One region of the Rhodoferax sp. LB1P47 genome, then DNA from elsewhere that is predicted to be linked to it. Evidence: riboswitches for the same ligand, from Rfam matches in the RefSeq annotation. Region 1 holds a riboswitch; the other holds the start of a gene.
The links. Region 1 has a riboswitch for thiamine pyrophosphate ahead of AC0969_RS18685 (FAD-dependent oxidoreductase). Riboswitches for the same ligand answer to the same signal wherever they lie in the genome.

Region 1 (8,324 bases):
TGCTTCTGTTTTTGATGTAAAAAATAATAGCAAATCTAGTCAGGGCTTCTGGGCCAGCGCCTTGTCAATCGCCGCCAGCAGCTGGGCGCTGTCGGGCCCGGTCATGGCGCTGTAGCTGTCTACCACCTGGCCTTTGCGGTCGATCAGGTATTTGTAGAAGTTCCAGCGCGGCTCCTGCCCCGTGGCCTTGACCAGCTGGGCGTAGAAGGCATTTTTGCCCGCACCCGACACGACCGATTTGCCCAGCATCGGGAACTTCACGCCATATGTGTTGAAGCAAAAGTCGGCAATTTCCTTGGAGGTTTTGGCCTCTTGCGCGAAGTCGTTGGACGGAAAACCCAGCACCACCAGGCCCTTGTCTTTGTGCTTGGCGTACAGCGCCTCCAGCCCTTCAAATTGCCCCGCAAAGCCGCAGTAGCTGGCGGTGTTGACCACCAGCACCACACGGCCTGTGTACTGGCACAGGTTCTGCGGCGCCTCGTCTTGCAGGCGTGGGAACTGGTGTTGCAGGATGGCTGGGCAGGCAGCGACGGGCATGGATGGCGCGGCTTGGGCGAAGGCTGGCAGGCTGCTGGTAGCCAAGGCCAGGGCCAATGCGGTCAGGGTAGGGTGCATGGACTGCTCCGGTTGTGGATGTATTGGAACTTTAGCGGGTCTGCATCTTGGCTGGCATGTGTGCGCGGGGCGATATTTTTTTACGCTTGGGGGAATAAACCGCCCACACTCTGCGTCTACCCGTATGTAGGCGCTTTTGCCTGCCCCCAGGAGTCCACACCATGTTTTCACGCTCTTTTGCCGCCGCCCTCGTACTCGGTTGTGCCACGCTGGCTGCCATTGCCGCCGATACCCCAGCCAAAATGGCCGGTGGCGTGCTGGTCGGCGCCAACAGCATGACGCTGTACACCTTTGACAAAGACATGGCCGACAGCGGCAAAAGCGTGTGTAACGGCCCCTGCGCCACCGCCTGGCCGCCGCTGATGGCGACTGCTACCGACCAGGCTATGGGCGGCTACAGCCTCGTTACCCGCGACGATGGCGGCAAACAGTGGGCCTACAAGGGCAAGCCGCTGTACTTCTTCCAGGGCGACAAAACCGCTGCCGACCGTACCGGCGATAACTTCAAGGATGTCTGGCACGTGGTGAAGTAATCAAAGCAGATGCCCCAGGACGACCTGCAACTCCTCAGCGCCGTGCCGCGCCTGCGCCGCTATGCGCGGGCCCTGGTGCGCAACCGCGAGGATGCCGACGACTTGGTGCAAGACACCTTGGAGCGCGCCTGGGCCAAGTCCAGCCTGTGGCGCGGCGTGGCCGACATGCGCGCCTGGCTGTTCGGCATCATGCACAACCTGCACGCCGACGGCCTGCGCCGCCCCCAACTGGCCACCGTGGCGATGGACGATGCCACCCCCGAGATTCCCGTGGCGCCCACCCACAGCGACCGCCTGGAGGTGCTGGACCTGCAAGCCGCCCTGGCCTTATTGCCGCCCGAGCAGAAAGAAATTCTGCTGCTGGTGGCGCTGGAAGACATGGCCTATGCCGACATTGCCAGCACGCTGGGCATCCCCATCGGCACCGTGATGTCGCGCCTGTCGCGTGGCCGCGAGCGCCTGCGCGCCCTGGTGGAAGGCCGCGCCGAGCCGGTGCACCTGAAAGTTGTTCCATGAGCCCCATCCACCCCACCATCACCGAAGCCGATCTGCACGCCTACATCGACGGCCAGCTCGCCCCCGAGCGCCAGGCCGACATGCAGGCCTACCTGGCCCAGCACCCCGAGGCCGCCCAGCGCGCCCAAGCCTATCGCGCCCAAACCCAGGGCCTGCGCGCCCTGTTTGCCCCGGTGCTGCTGGAAACCCTGCCGCCGCGCCTGGTGCAGGCGGCGCTGCCCCAAAGGCCCTGGTATGGCCAGCACCTGGCAGCCGGTGTGGCGATTGCCGTGGTCAGTGCCGCATCGGCCTGGTTTGTGCGCGGCAGCGTGGACCAGAACTTGGCCTTGGCGCAGATGACCCAGGCGGCCCCTGGGCTGACGGGTTTTGCCCAGCGCGCCGCCGTGGCGCACGTGGTCTACAGCCCCGAGGTGCGGCACCCGGTGGAGGTGGGCGCCGACCAAGAGCCGCACCTGGTGGCCTGGTTGTCCAAACGCCTGGGTGCGGCGGTCAAAGTGCCCCGTTTGCAGCCGCTGGGTTTTGAGCTGATGGGCGGGCGCCTGCTGCCCGGCGACAGCGGGCCGGTGGCGCAGTTCATGTATGCCGATGCCACGGGCCAGCGCCTCACCTTGTACGTCACCCACGAAGCCCCCCAGCGGGCCCCGCAGCCCGAAACCGCCTTCCGGTTTGGCCAGTACGACAAGGTCAACGTCTTCTACTGGGTGGATGCAGGTTTTGGCTACGCCTTGTCGGGCAGCATCGACAAAGCGGCGCTGACACGGGTGGCCCAAGAGGTGTACCGGCAGATTGCGCCAGCAGGTTGACGCTATTTATTTGATAGCATATTGCGCAGGTTCTATATGCGCTATCGGCTTATTTTGCTTAAATTTTCAGCGCGGCCGGTGCATCTGAAACAACTGCTCAGGCCCGATATGGAAGTAATCTGCGGGCCCGCCGCCGCGCAGAATGTGCCCGGCGTTGGCCGTGTCGTACACGCCATTTTTCAACAGCGCGGTGTCGATGTGCACCGCCACCACCTCGCCTAGCACCAGCCAGGTGGGCACGCTGTCACCGCTGGCGGCAAGCAGCTGCACGATCTGTGTGCAGCGGCACTCGAAGGCCACCGGGCTTTCCAGCACACGCGGCACGGACACGAGTTGCGACGCCACCGGGGTCAGCCCGGCCAGCCCGAATTCGCTGACCTCGGGCGGCACGGCGGCGCAGGTTTGGTTCATGGCCTCGGCCAGCGTGCGGGTGGCCAGGTTCCAGACAAATTCGCCGGTCTCCTCGATGTTGCGCAGCGTGTCTTTGGCGCCCACGCTGGCAAAGCCGATGATGGGCGGCGTGTAGTTGAAGGCGTTGAAAAAGCTGTACGGGGCCAGGTTCAGCGCCCCGGCGGCGCTGCGCGAGGCGATCCAGCCAATCGGGCGCGGCCCGATGATGGCGTTGAACGGATCGTGCGGCAGGCCGTGGCCGTTGCGGGGTTCGTAGGAATGGATGGGCATGGGCCGAAGATACCAGCCCGGTGCAAACCGCCGTGCCCTACAAAAATGACCTGTTTAGGCCGCTGGGCCTGCGCCGTTCACCAGCACTTCTTCAAACTCGGCGAGTTCTTGCGCAATCGCCGCGTATTTTTTGGACTTGGCTTTGTTCTCGGCCCATTCGAGCGTGGCCGCTTCCAGGTCTGCCTTGTAGTGGGCGAGTGCGTCTTGCTTGCGCTGCTGGGTAGCGGTTTTTTCCGGACTGGACCACAGGTCGATCAGCTCGGTCAAGCCGTCATCAAAGTCGTCGAAGCTGGCAAGAGGGATCCATTGGCCGCTGGTGTCAAACATGTTTTTTCTTTCGGTAATTGCATTTACTGCGGGGGGCGGTTGGGCATAAAAAAAGCACTTAACCTGAACGGGTAAGTGCTTGATTTGTTTTTGTTTTGGCTCCTCGACCTGGGCTCGAACCAGGGACCTACGGATTAACAGTCCGGCGCTCTACCAACTGAGCTATCGAGGAATACATATTTCAACGGGAACTACTGAAATAAAAAGGGCCTACGGTTGGCGTAAGCCCAAAAATTCAGTTTTTCAAATTTTGGCTCCTCGACCTGGGCTCGAACCAGGGACCTACGGATTAACAGTCCGGCGCTCTACCAACTGAGCTATCGAGGAATATTGCAGCCTCAAATTATAGCGTGGGTTTTTACGCTTTCTGCACGGGTGTCAAAAACTTCTGGATGCGGGCACCCAGGTCCGCAGCGGTTTGCTCGGGGTGGGGGGTAGCGGTAAGCGCCCGCACCACGGCGATGGAGCCGACACCGCTGGCCAGCACCTCGGGCAGGCGATCGGTGTCAATGCCGCCGATCGCCACCAGCGGGTAGTCGCGTAGCAGGCGGGCATAGGCGGCCAGCCGGGCCGTGCCTTGGGGGGCAGTGGCCATGCGCTTCAGGGTGGTGGGAAACACCGCACCCAGCGCGATGTAGCTGGGGCTGACGCGGTCGGCGCGCAGCATCTCGGCGTAGCCGTGGGTGCTGACCCCCAGGCGCAGGCCCGCGATGCGGATGGCATCCAAATCAACGGTTTGCAGCAGGTCCAGGTCTTCCTGGCCCAGGTGTACGCCGTAGGCGCTGGCCTGTATGGCTGCCTGCCAGTGGTCGTTGATGAACAGCAGGGCGGGCGTGTCCTGCACGGCGGCCACGGCGGCGGTAACTTCGCGCTGGATGGCCTCGGGGTCTTCCGATTTGAAGCGCAACTGCACCGTGGGTACACCGGCGCGGGCCATGCGGCCGACCCAGGCGGCATTGGGCAGCACGGCGTACAGGCCGAGTTGCTGCGGGCAGGGCGCAAAGGCATCCCGGCGCGGCCAGGGGCGCAGGCCGAAATCTTGCGGGCTGTCGGGCCAGTCGCTGGCGTTGCCGGTGCGCGTGATTTGGGCCTGCCAGGCCTGGGCGATGCAGGCGGCATCGGTGGGGATGAAGCCGAGTTGCAGGCAGGCGCTGAGGCGCAGTGCTTCGTCGGTGGCAGGCAGGGCCATGTCGGCAAAGCGGGTGGTGATGTCGTGGGGCATGTTTTATTCCTGCGCGTGGTGCCAAAACGGTGTGCCGAGCACCGGGGTGCTGGGCTGGGCGGCCTGCTGCTCCAGCATCGCGCCGCCTAAAAACGCATTGCGTCCTGCCTGCACGGCATCGGCAAAGGCCCCGGCCATCCGCACCGGGTCTTGCGCCAGGGCGACGGCCGTGTTCAGCAGCACTGCGTCATAGCCCCATTCCATCACCTGGCAGGCGTGCGAGGGGCGGCCCAGCCCGGCATCGACCAGCAGCGGCACGCTCAGGCGCTCGCGCAGCACTTGCATGGCGTAGGGGTTGATAGGCCCCTTGCCGGTGCCGATGGGTGCGGCCCAGGGCATGACGGCCTGGCAGCCCACATCGACCAGGCGCTGGCACAGCACCAGGTCCTCGGTGCAATAAGGCAGCACCTTGAAGCCGTCCTGGATCAGGCGGCTGGCGGCCTCAACCAAGTTCAGCGTGTCGGGTTGCAGGGTGTAGTCGTCGCCGATCAGCTCCAGCTTGATCCACGGGGTGTCGAACACTTCGCGGGCCATGTGGGCGGTGGTGATGGCTTCTTGCAGGCCGTGGCAACCAGCGGTGTTGGGTAGCACCGGCACGCCGGTCTGGCGCAGCAAATCCCAGAAACCATTGGTCGCCGCATCGGCCTGGCCCAGGTTCTGGCGGCGCAGCGACGCGGTCAGCATGGCGGGCTGGGCGCGGGCGATGGCGCTGCCCAGGATGCTAGGAGAAGGATAGCGCGAGGTGCCCAGCAGCAGGCGGCTGGCGAAGCTTTCGCCGTAAAGGATGAGGGGATCAGGTGTCATATTTCAGCCGCCGGTGACGGGGTGGATGATTTCGATGCGGTCGGCATCCTGGAGGGCGGTCTGTGGGTACAGCGCGCGCGGCACAAAGGCCTTGTTGACGGCAGCGGCAAACGGCGGCTTGGCTTGCAGCAGCGCCACCGCGTCGGCCAGGGTGGCACCGACGGGCAGGATGTGGGGGAGGTTGTTGATCAGTACGTTCATGCAGTTTCTATAGCAAGACCCCATTGCGTGGCAAGCGCTGAATGCCCTTTTTCTATGAGTTCCAGTACCGCGTCCAGCATGGCCGGGGCGATCAGAAAGCCGTGCCGGTACAGGCCGTTGATGTGCAGCACGCGGGCGCTGGCTTGGCGGATGGCGGGCAGGTTGTTGGGCAGGGTGGGGCGGCACTGGGTGTTGGATTCCAGGATGCGCGCCTCGCCAAAACCGCTGTGTACGCTGTAGGCGGCACTCAGCAGCTCCAGGCTGGAGCGCACGCTCATGGGGGACATATCGTCCGACTCGATCTCGGTGGCGCCCACCACGAACACCTTGTTTTCTTTGGGCGCGATGTACAGCGGATAGCGCGGATGCACCAGCCGCACCGGGCGGCGCAGATCTACCCCCGGCGCGTGCAGGCGCAGCACCTCGCCGCGCACCGCGCGCAGGCCCGGCCATTGGCTGCGTGCACCGAGTCCCCGGCAGTCGAAAACCCAGTCCGCCTGGCAATCCTGCGGTTCGCGCGGGCTGTGCCAGTGCAGACCGACCTGGTGTTTTTGCAATTGCAGCAGCAGCGCGGCCAGCAGTTGGCGGTTGTCCAACTGGCCCTCGCCCGGCAGGTACAGGCCCTGGGCAAAGCGGCTGCCGATGCCGGGCTCCAGCGCAGCGATGGCGGCGGCATCCAGCGCCTGCGGGGCGGGCAGACTGGGCAACTGCTGGCGGGTGGCGCTCAACTGGTGGCCAAAGCGCGTGGCCTCGGCTGCGTCTTGCCGGTGCCACAGAATCAATGTGCCGTTTTGCTGGAAGAACACCGGCGCGTCGAGCTGCGCGATCAGCTCCGGCCAGCGCCGCAGCCCGTGCTGGCCCATTTGCACCACGCTGGCCTCTGTAATGGCCGACTCGGCCAGCGGGGCCAGCATGGCGGCGGCCACCCGGGCGGCTGCGCCCTCGGCCTCGGGCCCAGCGGCTTCAAATACCTGTACCGTGTGGCCCGCGCGTGCCAATGCCAGGGCCAACAAGCGGCCCATCAGGCCTGCGCCGAGGATGGTGGTGGTCAGAGGTGTTGCCAAGGGATCGTCCGTAGGGTGTGCTGGACGAAACGAGGCGTAGTCGTTGGTTGGAAACTTCCCACGCCAGCATGATCTGGATCGGGTATGAGGGTTTTTCTCAGCCCAGCCACCGCACATGCAATAGCCAGACACCCCTGTTTCATCCGTAACCGTGAATTACATCACACTCGCTCGCCGATAATTTCGGCATGACTGACCAAGCACCTTCCCCGCGCTACCTGCGCCTGCTCTCCATCGCCGGGTCCGACAGCGGCGGCGGCGCAGGCATCCAGGCCGATTTGAAAACATTCAGCGCCCTGGGTTGCTACGGCATGACGGCCCTGGCTGCGCTGACCGCACAAAACACCCGGGGCGTGACCGCCATCCACCCCGTGCCTCCGGCCTTCCTGAAGGCCCAGCTGGAGGCCGTGCTGGACGATATCGGTGCCGACGCCGTGAAGATCGGCATGCTGCATTCGCCCGAGATGGTCGAGGTGGTGGCCTGGGCAATTGACCACTACCAGCTCACCAAAGTGGTGCTCGACCCGGTGATGGTGGCCACCAGTGGCGACCGGCTGATGGCCCAAGAGACGGTGCAGGTGCTGGTGGAACAACTCTTCCCCCGCGCCACCGTGGTCACGCCCAATCTGGACGAAGCCACCCTGCTGCTGGGCCGCAGCGTGGAGGACGCGGCTGCTTTGCCCCCTGCTGTGGCCGACTTGTTGGCGCTGGGCGCACCGGCCGTGCTGGTCAAGGGCGGGCATCTGCCGGGCAGCGCGGTGGTGGATGTGCTGGGCCTGCATGGTGGCCCGCTGCACTGGTGGGAAAGCCGCCGCATCACCACCCACAACGGCCACGGCACCGGCTGCACGCTGTCGTCGGCCATCGCCGTGTACCTGGCGCAGGGCCACGCCCTGCCCGAGGCGGTGGGGCTGGCGCGAACCTACATTTTGGGAGCCATCACCGGCGGTGCCCAGGTGCATACCGGGCGCGGCCAGGGGCCGTTGAACCACGGTTTTGCGCCTGTGGCTATGCAGGTGTTGGCTGGCTAAATTTATAAGAAATAGGCCGCTAGCGCATATTTAATATGCGTTAGTAGCTATTTATTTTATAGCGAGTAAGTGGTGCGCAGCGGGCGGCTTAGCCAGGCGGCCGTGAACACCAAAGCCAGCGTGGGCAGGGCCGCGCCGAACTGGGGGGCCAAGGTGGCCAGCAGGTGGTAGACGGCGATGCCGGCCAGCCACAGGCCAGCGGCCAGCGGCTCGACCCGGCGCTGCGAATGGGCCTTGGCGTGGCTGCCCAGGCGGCCCAAAATCACCCCGAACAGCGGCACAAACACCGAGCTCAGCAGCAGCAAAAACGGCTCCAGGCTGTGGATCGGCAGCACCAGCGCCAGCCCGGTGCAGACCACGGCCAGCAGCAGGCCCCAGCGGCGGATGCTCCACTGCGGGCGCAGGCTGTGGGCTGACACCGCACCCGAATACACGTCGCCATAGGCGTTGTCCACCTCGTCCAGCAAGATCAACCCCAGCGCCAGCAGGCCGCCCTGGGCCAGCAGCAAGGCGGTGACCAGATCCGT
Region 2 (14,070 bases), on a different contig from region 1:
GTTGTTGTTCGAGTAGGTTCATGGAGATGGCATTCTGGAGGTTTGGCCTCAGCGTATGCGGTCGGCCTGTCGCCAGGTTGACGGCATGGCGAGTTTTGCTATATTTTAAATAGCTGCTTGCGCCCATAAAATATACATTACAGCCTGTTTTGACCATAAAACGGCTGCAAGGGTATTGGGGCACGGCAAAATACGCCCCCATGACCCAATCCATTCCCGATATTTTTGCCAATAACCGCATCTGGGCCTCCGAGATGGAGCGCCAACGCCCCGGCTTTTTCACCGCACTCACGCACCAGCAAAAGCCCAAGTACATGTGGATCGGCTGCTCCGACAGCCGCGTGCCCGCCAACGAGATCATGGGCCTGGCCCCCGGCGAGGTGTTTGTACACCGCAACGTGGCCAATGTGGTGGTGCATTCGGACCTGAATGCGCTCTCTACCGTGCAGTTTGCGGTGGACGTGATCAAGGTCGAGCACATCACCGTGGTGGGCCACTACGGCTGCTCCGGCGTGGCGGCGGCCTTGTCGGGCCAGCGCGTGGGCCTGGCCGACAACTGGCTGCGCCACATCCAGGATGTGCGCGACCGCCACTGGACCCTGCTGGACCACATCGCCGAAGCCCACCGCCACGATGCGCTGGTCGAGCTCAACGCCATCGAGCAGGTGGTCAACGTCTGCCAAAGCACGGTGATGGTCGATGCCTGGGCGCGCGGCCAAAACGTCACCGTGCACGGCTGGGTGTACGGCATCCACGACGGCCTGCTGCAAAACCTGCACATCACCGTCAATGGGGTGGAAGGGCTGGAAACCGCCTACCGCGCGGCCGTGGCAGCGGTGGCTGCCGCGCCGCGCTGATGCCGTACACTGCCACCCGCCCGGGGTGCGCAGTGAAATGCGCTGAGATGGAAACCAAACCCGCGAACTTGATCTGGTTCATACCAGCGTAAGAAGAGCTTGACGACAGCGTCCTATCCCTAGCGGTACGGATGCGCGCCGTCACCACGCCCCATCTGCAAAGAAGCGGGGCATCTCCTTGGGGGTTCGCGCAGTTTGGCTGCGCATTCTGGGCTCCCACCAAACAGGAGACCCCCCCATGAACGCCCCCATTACCGCCCCCGACAAATTCGCCCAGCTCCTCAGCTACGCCTGCGACCCGCTGCCCGCCAGCACCAAGCGCTACATCCAGGGCAGCCGCCCCGACCTGCGCGTGCCGCTGCGTGAAATCATGCAGAGCAACGGCGAAGCCGTCACCGTCTACGACACCTCCGGCCCTTACACCGACCCCACCGCCACCATTGACGTGCGTGCCGGGCTGGCCGCGCTGCGGGCCGGCTGGATCGAGTCGCGCGGCGACACTGAAAGCTACGCCGCCCGCATCCTGAATGCGCTGGACGATGGCCGCAACAGCGAAGAAAACGCGTCCTTGCAGCTGCTGCGCGCCCAAGCCTCCGGCCTGCAACGCACGCCCCGCCGCGCCAAGGCCGGTGCCAACCTCTCGGGTAATGTTTCGCAGATGCACTACGCCCGCCAAGGCATCATCACCCCCGAGATGGAATTCGTCGCCCTGCGCGAAAACCAAAAGCTGGAGTGGATGGCCCAATATGCCGAGGGCGCGCTGAACACCGAGCGCGACAAACGCCTGGCCGGCAACAGCTTCGGCGCCAGCATCCCCCGCGTGATGACCCCCGAATTTGTGCGCTCCGAAGTGGCCCGTGGCCGCGCCGTGATTCCGCTCAACATCAACCACCCCGAAGTCGAGCCGATGGCCATTGGCCGCAACTTCCTGGTCAAGATCAACGCCAACATCGGCAACAGCGCCGTCACCTCCAGCATCGAAGAAGAAGTCGAAAAACTGGTCTGGGCCATCCGCTGGGGCGCCGACACGGTGATGGACCTGTCCACCGGCAAAAACATCCACACCACCCGCGACTGGATTTTGCGCAACAGCCCCGTGCCCATCGGCACCGTACCCATCTACCAGGCGCTAGAAAAAGTGGGTGGCGTGGCCGAAGACCTGACCTGGGAAATCTTCCGCGACACCCTGATCGAGCAGGCCGAGCAGGGCGTGGACTACTTCACCGTGCACGCCGGGGTGCGCCTGCCCTTCATCCACCTCACCGCCAACCGCATGACCGGCATCGTCTCGCGCGGCGGCTCCATCATGGCCAAGTGGTGCATTGCCCACCACAAAGAAAATTTCATCTACACCCACTTTGATGAGATGACCGAAATCCTGAAGGCCTACGACGTCAGCTACTCGCTGGGCGACGGCCTGCGCCCCGGCTCCAGCGCCGATGCCAACGACGAAGCCCAGTTTGCCGAACTGCGCACCTTGGGCGAGCTGACCCAAAAAGCCTGGCAGCAAGACGTGCAGGTGATGATCGAAGGCCCCGGCCACGTTCCCATGCATTTGGTGCAAGAAAACATGACCGAGCAGCTCAAGCACTGCCACGAAGCGCCGTTCTACACCCTGGGCCCGCTGACCACCGACATCGCCCCCGGCTACGACCACATCACCAGCGGCATCGGCGCCGCCATGATTGGCTGGTTTGGCACCGCCATGCTGTGCTACGTGACCCCCAAAGAGCACCTGGGCCTGCCCGACCGCGACGACGTGAAGGTCGGCATCATCACCTACAAAATCGCCGCCCACGCCGCCGACGTGGCCAAGGGCCACCCGGGTGCCCGCTACCGCGACGACGCGCTGTCCAAAGCCCGCTTCGAGTTCCGCTGGATGGACCAGTTCAACCTGTCGCTCGACCCCGAAACCGCCAAGAAATTCCACGACGCCACCCTGCCCAAAGACTCGGCCAAAGTGGCGCATTTCTGCTCCATGTGCGGGCCGAAGTTTTGCTCCATGAAGATCACCCAGGAAGTGCGCGAATACGCCAAAAACCTGGGCGTGAGCGAAGCCGCTGCAGCGGAACAAGGCATGTTGGAGAAGTCGGCAGAATTCAAGAGCGGTGGTGGAGAAATCTATGTGCCGGTGAACGGCGTGATCCCGATCGCGCAGGGCTAATCGACGCCACCGCCGGGCCCCCATCCCGACCTTCCCCCGGCGGGGGAAGGGGCAAGCCAGCCCCACTCCGTGCGGCACGTCAGGGGCCACGCATTTCTCCCTCCCGGGGCAGTGGAAAATCAGCCCCCTGCATTCCTCCCTCCCCCTCCGGGGGAGGGCCGGGGTGGGGGCTTGACTTGCTCCCTGGCCCCTCCGGGGAGAGGGTGGGGGTGAGGGTCAGGCAGCCACCAACCATGCCCTGCAATGCAACCCCCCCAACCCCCACCCCGTAGGGTTTTTACAAAGCGCTGGTTCTACCCGCACCTGCGAGACAAGTGTTTATAAAAATCACCAAATCAGCCTCCAGCGCATATTCTTCCTGTGCAAAGTGCTATTGATTAAATAGCAATTCGCCACAGCCCCCGCAGGCGTACAGTGACCCCAAAGGACCGCCACCATGCCCACCACCGACCCCATCGTCATCCTCGCCGCCTCCCGCACCCCCATGGGTGCGTTCCAGGGGGCGTTCGCATCCCTGGCGGCGCACGACTTGGGCGGGGCGGCCATCCGGGCGGCGGTGGCGCGCGCGGGGGTGGACCCGGCGCGCATCGACCAGCTGGTGTTGGGCTGCTGCCTGATGGCCGGGCAGGGGCAGGCGCCGGCGCGGCAGGCGGGGTTCAAGGGCGGGTTGGGGCAGGGCACGGGGGCGGTCACGCTGTCCAAGATGTGCGGTTCGGGCATGTTCGCCACCATGTTGGCGCACGACATGCTGGTGGCGGGCAGCCATGACCTGGTGGTGGCGGGGGGGATGGAGAGCATGACCAACGCGCCGCACCTGCTGCCCCGGGGGCGCAGCGGCATCCGCATCGGCCACGGGCAGGTGCTGGACCACATGCTGCTCGACGGGTTGGAAGATGCCTACGAGGCGGGCCGCTCCATGGGCAGCTTTGGCGAAGACTGCGCGGCCCAATACGGCTTTACCCGGGCGGTGCAGGACGCGTTTGCCACCGCCAGCGTGCAGCGGGCGCAGGCGGCGGTGGCCTCGGGCGCGTTTGCGGCGGAGACCACGCCGGTGCTAGTGAAAGGGGTTGCGGTGGCCACCGACGAAGCCCCCGGCAAGATCCGGCCGGACAAAATCCCCACACTCAAACCTGCGTTCAAGGCGGACGGCACCATCACCGCCGCCAGCAGCGCGTCCATCAGCGACGGGGCCGCCGCGCTGGTGCTGGCCCGCGCTTCCACCGCCGTGCAGATGGGCGTGCAACCCTTGGCCCGCATCGCCGGCCACGCCACGTTTGCCCAGGCACCCGGCTGGTTTGCCACCGCGCCGCTGGGGGCCGTGCAAAAGCTGCTGGCCAAGGTCGGCTGGGGTGTGGCCGAGGTGGACCTGTGGGAAATCAACGAGGCCTTTGCTGTGGTGCCGATGGTGCTGATGGCCGAGTTGGGCCTGCCGCACAGCCGCGTCAATGTGCACGGCGGGGCCTGCGCGCTGGGCCACCCGATTGGGGCCAGCGGGGCGCGGATTCTGGTGACCTTGCTGTACGCGCTGCAGGCCCAGGGCCTGCGCCGGGGCGTGGCCACGCTGTGCATTGGCGGCGGCGAGGCGACGGTTATGGCGCTTGAGTTGCTATAAATAATATAGCATTATGCGCAGATGGAACGTGCGCCAGAGCCTTGTTTTGTATAAATTTTTGTAGAGGTTCTTTGGCGGGGTGTGGGTAAGGGTTTCCTCGGGCGTTTTGTGTATTGACTTAGTTAGTTTGACTGACAAACAATGACGCACTTTGGTGTGCTACCTCCGCGAGCCACCAACTTTCGCCCCTTGTCACGGGCCTGGACCTGGGTGCCAGGCGCGTGAGGGCACGCTTACCAACAAGGAGACACAACATGGATCGACGGACACACCTTCACTGGCTGGGCACGGTGGCTGCCGCTGCGGCACTGGCATCGGCCCCGGCATTTGCGGCCGAGACGCTCAAGGTATGGAGTTTTGGCGAGCAGGATAACTACACCGAAATCATGGTGAAGGAGTTCGAGGCCAAGAACCCGGATGTGCGGGTGGAGGTGCGCCGGGTGGCGTTCTCCGATGTGAACGACGAGGCTTTGCGCGCCATCCGCTCCGGCACCGGCCCGGACATCATGCCCATCGATAACCCCAACGTGGCCTTCTTTGCCGCCAAGAAGGCGCTGTACGAGCTGGACGCGCTGGTGGCCCAGTCCAAGGTCATCAAAAAGGACAACATCCTGCCCGGCCCGCTGCACAACTCCAGCTGGGGCGGCAAGCTGGTGGGCATGCCACGCGGTGCCAACACAATTGCGCTGTACATCAACGACGACATGTTCCGTGCCGCCGGGATCGACAAAGACCCGCAAAGCTGGGAGCAGCTCTACCAGGCGGCCAAGAAGCTGAACAACCCGGATAAAAACATCTACGGCCTGGCGTTTTCGGCCAAGGGCAACGAGGAGGGCACCTTCCAGTTTCTGCCCTACATCCAGGCAACGGGGGCGGATTGGACCACCCTGGGTTCGCCCGGTGCAGTGCGCGCTGTCACCTTCTGGCAAAAGTTGTTGGACGAAAAGCTGGCCTCGCGCGACACGCTGAACCGGGGACAGTCGGATTCCACCGCCACCTTTGTCAACGGCAACGCGGCGATGGTGATCTCGGGCCCGTGGGAGATTCCGGGCATCGACAAGAGCGCCAAGTTCAAATGGCACGTGGCCCTGCTGCCGTCTGAAAAAGAGGGCGGCAGCCGCGCCTCGGCTCTGGGCGAGCAAAGCTATGTGATCCCCAAAACCGCCGCCAATCCCAAGCTGGCCTTCCGCTTTTTAGAGTATGTCTATTCCCAGCAAGGCCGCAACTGGAACGACTTCGGCATCCTGCCCGCCACCAAGGACGCGGTGTCGCCCGACCCGAAATGGCCGGCCGCTTACGCCGCCTTTGTGGAGCAGATGAAGTTCGCCCGCGCCCGGGGCCCCAACCCCGAATGGCCACAAATCTCCAAAGCCATTTCAGGCGCCATGCAGCAGGTGCTGACCCACCAGGCCGAGCCGCAAGCGGCCATGACCGCAGCGGCGGCCACGGTCGCCAAGGTCAACAAACCTTAAGGGCATTGGTCCACAAAACCGCCCAACCGTCACTCCCGCGCAGGCGGGAATCCAGTAGCGGCCGTACTGGATACCCGCCTGCGCGGGTATGACGGCGCGGTGGGTATTTCGTCCCCCGGAGCGCCTAGGGCTGCCTGTTTGAATCTCTTTTCTTTATGACTTCCCGTTCCCTTATTGATGGCGGCTACTTTGAGCGCGTGCTCTTGTGGCTGGGCCTGGGCTACCTGCTGGTGTTTGCCGGGGTGCCGCTGGTCTACAACCTGCTGCTGTCGTTCCAGCAGGTGGATGCGCTGAGTGACCTGTCCTGGTGGCAGCGGCCCTGGGTGGGTTTTGCCAATTACGTGGATGTGTTCCAGCGGCCCGAGGCCTGGGGCGTGCTGGTGCATACGCTGGTGTTCATCGCCGCGTCGCTGCTGTTCCAGATCACGCTGGGCTTTGGCTTGGCGCTGCTGTTTCAGCAAGAATTCTTCGGGGCCACGGTAATGCGTGGCCTGTTTTTGGCGGGCTGGATCATGCCGGGGCTGGTGGCCGGTGTGATTTGGAAGCTGCTGTATGCGGGCGACTTCGGCGTGCTCAACCATGTGCTGCGCAGCTTGGGCCTGGTGCACGAGGCGATCTACTGGTTGTCGGACGCGCACTACGCGCTGGCCGCCATTGTCATCACCAATGTCTGGCTGGGCGTGCCGTTCAATATGCTGCTGCTGTCCGCCGGGCTGGCGCAGATTCCGCGCGATGTGTTTGAGGCCGCCGAGCTGGACGGCGCTGGGGCCTGGCAGCGCTTCACTGGTATGACCCTGCCGATGATGCAGCCCACGCTGGGGGCGGTGCTGGCGCTGGGCGTGATCATGACCCTGCAACAGTTTGACCTGGTGGCCGCGCTCACCCAGGGCGGCCCGGCCAATGCCTCGCAGGTGGCGCAGCACTGGTCGTGGCAGATGTCGTTCCAGACCTTTGAGGTGGGGCCGGGCAGTGCCGTGGCCTCGTTGATGCTGCTGCTGGTGGTGGCCACCGCCGTGGTCTATGTGCGGGCCACCCGGCAGGAGCGCGTGCTGTGAAAAACCTGCGGCCCAAAATTCTGTGCGGGGTGGCGTTGACGCTGACCTTGCTTTATCTGTTTCCGCTGTACTGGATGTTCATCACCGCATTCAAGAGCAACCCCGAGCTGTTTCGCCTGCCGCCCACGTTCTGGCCGGAGCACCCGGTGTCCAATATCGGCCGAGTGTTCCATGACTACGCAATGGGCCGCAACCTGTGGAATTCGCTGGTGATTGCCAGCGGCGTCACGCTGGTCACGGTGCTGGTCGGCACCGGAGCCGCCTACGCGCTGGCCCAGGCCCGCAGCCGGTTCATCGAGGCGGCGCTGTTCGCAGTGCTGCTATTGCAAGCGCTGCCGCCCGCGCTGATGGTGACGCCTTTGTTCACCGTGTTCCAGGAGATCGGTTTGCTGGGCTATCCGCGCACGGCGGTGGTGCTGGCGCAGATCAGCAAGACCCTGCCGTTCTACATGGTGCTGATGCGCTCGGCCTTTGTGCAGATACCGCGTGAATTGCGCGAGGCCGCCCTGGTGGATGGGGCTACGCCGCGCCAGGCTTTTGTGCAGGTAGTGCTGCCGCTGGCGCGCAATAACGTGCTGGTGACCGGCATTTTGGTGTTCTTGCAGACGCTGGGCGAGTATGTGTTCTCGCGCTCGCTGATTTTGGACGACCAATACCAAACCACCACCGTGGCCTTGGCCGCTTTTGTGGGCGACACCAAGACCGACTGGGTCGGCATCATGACCTATGCCGCCATCTACACCACGCCCATCCTCATCGTCTTCATGCTGTTGCAGCGGCGCATCGTCAGCGGCATGACGGCGGGCGCACTCAAATAAGAACACCGTTATGAACGCCATCGACATCCAGCATCTGGGCAAAACCTTTGGCAGCACACCGGTGCTGCAAGACATCAGCCTGGCCATCGCCCCGGGCCGTTTCGTGGCCCTGGTGGGGCCGTCCGGCTGCGGCAAATCCACCCTGCTGCGGACCATCGCCGGGCTGGAATCCATCACCACCGGCAGCCTGTGCATCGACGGCGTGGTGGTCAACGACAAACCGCCGCGCGAGCGCGATGTGGCGATGGTGTTCCAGTCGTATGCGCTGTACCCGCACATGGACGTGGCCCGCAACATGGGCTATTCGCTGCGCCTGAAAAAGGCCGCGCAAGAGGTGGTTCAGCAGGCGATTGACGGCGTGGCCAAGACCCTGGGCTTGCAGCCGCTGCTGGCGCGCTTTCCGCGTGAACTGTCGGGCGGTCAGCGCCAGCGCGTGGCGATGGGCCGGGCCATCGTGCGGCGGCCCAAGGTGTTTTTGTTTGACGAACCCTTGTCCAATCTGGATGCCGCCCTGCGGGTCCATATGCGCGGCGAAATCCGCAAGCTGCACCGCCGCCTGGGTGCCACCTCGGTCTACGTGACGCACGACCAGATCGAGGCCATGACGATGGCTGACGAGGTGGTGGTGATGCGCGCCGGGCGGATCGAGCAGGTGGGCGCACCGCTGGCGCTGTACGACACACCGGCGAACAAGTTTGTGGCCGGTTTCATAGGCTCGCCTGCTATGAATTTTATAGAAGCTACCGTAGGCTCAGACGGCGCGCATGCCGTATTGGCCGCAGATAAAAACCTGCATATCGCCCTGGGCCGACCGCGTGAGGCGGGCTTGCGGGTGTGGCTGGGTTGGCGGCCCGAGCATCTGCGGCTGAACGCTGGTGTGCAGCCGCTACCTGCCGTGGTGACCGCCGTGGAAACCACCGGCAGCCAAAGCTTTGTAGGGCTGGAGCTGTGCGGTAGCCCGCTGACCCTGGCGCAGGCCGGTACGGTGGGCCTTCGCGAAGGCGATGCCGTCACTTTGGGCATTGCGCCCGAACATGTTCACGTTTTTAACTTTGGCTCCGAGGTCGCTCTTTAAGTTCTGCCCATGAAAATAAATGATGGAAATTGGCTGATCCGCAAGGGTCTGCAAGTGATGTACCCGGTGTATGTGCATGCCGTGCAGCAGGTGGGCCACACGCTGCTTATCCACGCTGCGCCCAAGGATGTGGGCGGGCGGGCCGCGCAGCTGGACGTGGCCTTGTTCACCATCCGCATCTTCTCGCCGCGCGAAGGGGTGGTGGGTGTGCGCATGGCGCACTTTGAGGGCCAGGCAGAGGCCCGCCCGGCGTTCGAGCTGTTTGCGCAGGCAGACTTTGCCCCGCTGATTGACCTGGGGGGCGAGGCGGTCACGCTCACCAGCGGCAGCCTGCAACTGCGCATACCGCGCAGGGGCGACTGGCAGCTGGACTTTATGCACTGCGACAAGCGCCTCACCGGCAGCGGCCTGCGGGCCGGCGGCCATGTGCTGGAGGAGGCCAGTGGCCAGACCCATATGTTTGAACGGTTGGACCTGGGTGTGGGCGAAAACATCTACGGTCTGGGCGAGCGCTTCACCCCGTTTGTGCGCAACGGCCAGGTGGTGGACATCTGGAACCAGGACGGCGGCACCAGCTCCGAGCAAGCCTACAAAAACGTGCCGTTCTACCTCAGCTCGCGCGGCTACGGGGTGTTTGTGAATACGCCCAAGAAGGTGTCGTTCGAGGTTGGCTCCGAGAAGGTCGCCAAGGTGCAGTTCAGCGTGGGCGGCGAGGCACTGGAGTACTTTGTGATCGACGGCCCCAGTCCGAAGCAGGTGTTGGACCGCTACACCCAGCTCACCGGCCGCCCGGCGCTGCCGCCCGCCTGGTCGTTTGGCCTGTGGCTCACCACCTCTTTCACCACCGACTACGACGAGGCCACCGTCAACCACTTTGTGGCGGGCATGCGCGAGCGGCAGATTCCGCTGCACGTGTTCCATTTCGACTGCTTCTGGATGAAGGCTTTCCACTGGTGCGACTTTGCCTGGAACCCGGAAACCTTTCCCGACCCGGTGGGTATGCTGGCGCGGCTCAAAGCCCAGGGGCTGAAGATTTGCCTCTGGATCAACCCCTACATCGCCCAGCCCTCGCCGCTGTTTGCCGAGGGCATGGCGCGGGGCTTTTTGCTGCAACGCGCCAATGGCAGCGTGTGGCAGTGGGACCGCTGGCAACCCGGCCAGGGTCTGGTGGATTTCACCAACCCCGAGGCCTGCGCCTGGTACGCCGGTCACCTGCGCGGCCTGTTGCGCATGGGGGTGGATTGCTTCAAAACCGATTTCGGCGAGCGCATCCCCACCGATGTGGTCTACCACGACGGAGCCGACCCCGAGGGCATGCACAACTACTACACCCAGCTGTACAACCAGGTGGTCTACCAGGTGCTGCAAGAAGAGCGCGGCGCAGAGGATGCAGTGCTGTTTGCCCGCTCGGCCACGGCGGGCGGCCAGCAGTTTCCGGTGCACTGGGGGGGCGATTGCAGCGCCAGCTACGAATCGATGGCCGAGAGCCTGCGCGGTGGCCTGTCGCTGGGGCTGTCCGGCTTTGGCTTCTGGAGCCACGACATCGGCGGCTTTGAGAACACCGGCCCGGCGGATGTCTACAAGCGCTGGTGTGCGTTCGGCCTGTTGTCCAGCCACAGCCGCCTGCACGGCAGCAAGTCGTACCGCGTGCCGTGGGCCTATGACGACGAGGCGGTAGACGTACTGCGCTTTTTTACCCAATGGAAGTGCCGCCTGATGCCCACCCTGTGGCTGGCTGCGGTGCAGGCCCGCGACCAGGGCACGCCGGTGATGCGCGCCATGCTGCTGGAGTTTGCCGACGACCTGGGCACCCACGGTCTGGACCGCCAGTACATGCTGGGCGAGCACCTGCTGGTGGCCCCGGTGCTGGATGCCTCGGGCGCGGTAGATTTTTACCTGCCCGCCGGGCGCTGGACGCACCTGTTCACCGGCGAAGAAATACAGGGCGGCGGCTGGCGGCGCGAGCAGCACGGCTTCATGGGCCTGCCGGTGTACGTGCGGCCCAACACCTTGCTGGCACTGGGCGCAAACGACCAGCGGCCCGACTACGACTTTGCCGACGGCGTGCACCTGCACCTGTACGCACTGGACGCGGGCCACACCGCCACCGCCCGCATTCCCGATGCCAGTGGGGCCACCGCTCTCAGCGTGGCAGTCACCGCATCGGCCAGTGGCTGGCGGGTGCAAATTGACGGCCGGGGCGTGGTGGCGCAATTGCGGCTGCACGGCGTGCCTGCCGTGGCCGGGTTGCCTGCGGGCATCCGTGCCGAGCCGATGGAGGGCGGCGTGCTGCTGCACTTCACGCCGCAGGCGGGGCAGGGCGGGCAACAGCACGTGGTGGCCAAGGGGTGATGGAGGTAGCGGGGCGGCCTGGTGCGATGCACTCTTGGCATCGACCTACCCGCATTACGGTTTTAACCTGCCGGGGCGGCTAACGGTAGGGTCGCCACAAACACGCAGCCGCCGCCGCTGCGGTTGTGCAGTGCGATGTCGCCGCCCATGCGCCGGCACGCCTGGCGGACGATGGCTAGGCCCAAGCCTGTGCCGGATGCCGACACCGCCGCGCCCGTACCTCGGTAGAAGCGCTCGAACACGCGCGCATGCTCGTGTGCCGGAATGCCGGGGCCGTTGTCGGCCACGCCCAGGTGCAGCGCGCCGTTGCGCCAAGCCAGGGTGAGGGTGATCTCGCCCGCGCTGCCCGCGTACTTCACCGCGTTGTCCAGCAGATTGCGCAGCACGGATTCGTACAGGGCGACGGGGAGGGGCAGCGTCAGGCTGTCAGGCGCGTCCAGGACGAGCTCCACGCCCGGGTCTGCCGTAGGGCGCAGGGCTTGTGCCAGGTGTTGGCGGGTCAGGTCGGCCACATCGACAGACTGCGTCGGCGCGTTCGTCGCTGCGTCCAGCGTTGCCAGTTCCAGTAGTTGCTGCACCAGGTGCGAGCCGCGCGCCACGGCCTGTTGCAAATGCAGGGCGGCCTCTTCGCGCTCCCGCAGATCGGTGGTCCGAGACATCACATGGGCCTGGGTGCTGATCACGGCCAGCGGCGTTCGCAGCTCATGCGCCGCGTCGTGCACAAATGCGCGTTCGCGGGCCACTGTGCCCCGCAGTTGCCCAAGCATGGCTTCCAACGCCGTTACCAAAGGTTTTAGTTCGGCGTACTGCGGTGTGACACCCAGCGGGGACAGATCCCCGGCTACGCGCTGCTCTATCGACTGGCCCAGCATGCGCAAGGGCCGCAGGCCCCGTGTGGCCGCGATCCACACGGGGACCAGCACAAAGGGAAAAGCCACCAGAAACGGCAGTGCCAGTGCGTCGAATATCCACCGCAGCACCCACGGCGTGCCGACCTGCGGTTCGGCCATCCACACCTGCCAGCGGCCGGATTGACCGGCAAACAGGCCGTACGCCTGGCCGTTCAAGGTGGTGTCCACCACCTGGTCGGGCATGCCGTGCAAGGTCTTGCCCGCGATGCCCGGCGATGCGAAAAGCTCTTGCCCCTGCGCTGAGCGCAATTGAAACAACAAGTCTCCTGGCAGCGTGCTGCCTTGTCTTCGCGCCAGGTTGAACTGTTGGGCCGTGACCTGCACCGCGTTGGCTGCGAGGTCGTCGCGTTGGATGTTGGCCAGTGCATGCAGCAGGCTGCGGCCCGCCTGTAGCAAACCCGGGTTGGTCCGCAAGTTGTTGCGAAAATCCAGGTAGACGTAGCTGGCCACTGCGCACCACGCTAGCGCGAACGCGAGCAACAGCGCCACCACAATGCGGCGGACCAGCGTGGGTTTCAACAGTGCTTTCACGGCACCAGCATGTAGCCGATGCCGCGCACAGTCTTGATGCGCTCGGCACCGACTTTGCGCCGCAGGTTGGAGACGTGCACCTCGATCAGGCTGAAGTCCAGCGGCTCCCCCAGGGGCTCCAGGCGGCGGGCCAGCGTGCCCTTTACCACCACCGCGTGGGGCTCGCGCGCCAGCTCCAGCAGCAACTGAAATTCGCGTGGCGACAATGCCAGGGCTTCGCCGCGCAGCCGCGCACAGTGGCTGCGGGGCTCTATCTCCAGATCGCCCACCACCCAGATATCGCTGGCTTGCTTGGCACAGCGCCGCAGGACGGCGCGGATGCGAGACGCCAATTCTTCCGGGGCAAAGGGTTTCACGACGAAGTCGTCCGCCCCACTGTCGAGCCCGGCCAGGCGGTCTGGCAGGGCATCGCGGGCGGTGATGATGATGACGGGCACTTGTACCGATTGGCGGCGCCACCGGGTCAGGATGTCCAGGCCGGACCCGTCGGGCAGGCACAGGTCCAGCAAGACGCAGTCGAACCCCTCATCCTCCAGCGTGCGGGGTGCGTCATCGGCGCGCCTGCGCCATTCGCTGCTGATGCCTTCCAGCTTCAGCGATTTCTGTAAGGCGGGGCCCAAGTCCAGGTCGTCTTCGATCAGCAATACGTGCATGCGGTGGATTGTCGGCGACCCAGCTAAAGGCCAGCCAAAGATGGGCCGATGCGGCTTTGGCTAAGCCAAAGGTGGGCGGTTCAAGAATGCGTTGGTTCCGCTGGAACTGTCTTCACAACCCCACTTTGCTGAATCCACACCGCTATGCCATATTTTCCCATCAACCTGCCCACCTTGGTCGCCTGCTGCGCCGCTTTGCTCAGCCTGGGAGGATGCGGCGGCGGCTCCGCAGACACCGCCAGCACGGTGGAGCCACACAGCTATGCCCAGCGATGCCAGCTGCCCCCCGGTGCGTCCCATGCCCTGGTGTTACCCGCACCCACCGGCGGCCAATGCGTGGGCAAGATCGGGTTCCGGTTGCTGGATGCAGCCCGTGCGGAAACACACACGCCCGATGCCAACGACCGGCGTGAACTGGGCATCAAGGTGTGGTACCCCACAGCCGCCGCTGGTGGCGTGCGCGCCGACTATTGGGAGCCCGCCATCGCCCCATTGGTAAGAGCGCAACTGGGCATCGCCTCCACCGCGCCCGACGTGCTGACCAACGCCACATCGGGGTCTCCACTGCCA

Region 2: another riboswitch for thiamine pyrophosphate. It lies ahead of thiC (phosphomethylpyrimidine synthase ThiC); the one in region 1 lies ahead of AC0969_RS18685 (FAD-dependent oxidoreductase).

The regions. Positions count from the first base shown of each region.
Region 1 covers NZ_JBWMAU010000025.1:33,162-41,485, reverse strand. The annotation lists gene AC0969_RS18740 (glutathione peroxidase) at 40-615, opposite strand; gene AC0969_RS18735 (COG4315 family predicted lipoprotein) at 777-1,148, shown strand; gene AC0969_RS18730 (RNA polymerase sigma factor) at 1,158-1,664, shown strand; gene AC0969_RS18725 (anti-sigma factor family protein) at 1,661-2,467, shown strand; gene AC0969_RS18720 (flavin reductase family protein) at 2,534-3,148, opposite strand; gene AC0969_RS18715 (hypothetical protein) at 3,203-3,475, opposite strand; tRNA gene AC0969_RS18710 (tRNA-Asn) at 3,572-3,647, opposite strand; tRNA gene AC0969_RS18705 (tRNA-Asn) at 3,727-3,802, opposite strand; gene thiE (thiamine phosphate synthase) at 3,834-4,664, opposite strand; gene AC0969_RS18695 (thiazole synthase) at 4,701-5,501, opposite strand; gene thiS (sulfur carrier protein ThiS) at 5,505-5,702, opposite strand; gene AC0969_RS18685 (FAD-dependent oxidoreductase) at 5,699-6,766, opposite strand; TPP riboswitch at 6,805-6,912, opposite strand; gene thiD (bifunctional hydroxymethylpyrimidine kinase/phosphomethylpyrimidine kinase) at 6,955-7,797, shown strand; gene AC0969_RS18675 (purine-cytosine permease family protein) at 7,854-8,324, opposite strand, start outside.
Region 2 covers NZ_JBWMAU010000030.1:4,891-18,960, reverse strand. The annotation lists gene AC0969_RS19415 (MBL fold metallo-hydrolase) at 1-22, opposite strand, end outside; gene can (carbonate dehydratase) at 201-857, shown strand; TPP riboswitch at 869-970, shown strand; gene thiC (phosphomethylpyrimidine synthase ThiC) at 1,108-3,021, shown strand; gene AC0969_RS19400 (acetyl-CoA C-acyltransferase) at 3,458-4,633, shown strand; gene AC0969_RS19395 (ABC transporter substrate-binding protein) at 4,888-6,105, shown strand; gene AC0969_RS19390 (carbohydrate ABC transporter permease) at 6,261-7,160, shown strand; gene AC0969_RS19385 (carbohydrate ABC transporter permease) at 7,157-7,978, shown strand; gene AC0969_RS19380 (ABC transporter ATP-binding protein) at 7,989-9,053, shown strand; gene yicI (alpha-xylosidase) at 9,063-11,405, shown strand; gene AC0969_RS19370 (sensor histidine kinase) at 11,468-12,847, opposite strand; gene AC0969_RS19365 (response regulator) at 12,844-13,500, opposite strand; gene AC0969_RS19360 (alpha/beta hydrolase family protein) at 13,645-14,070, shown strand, end outside.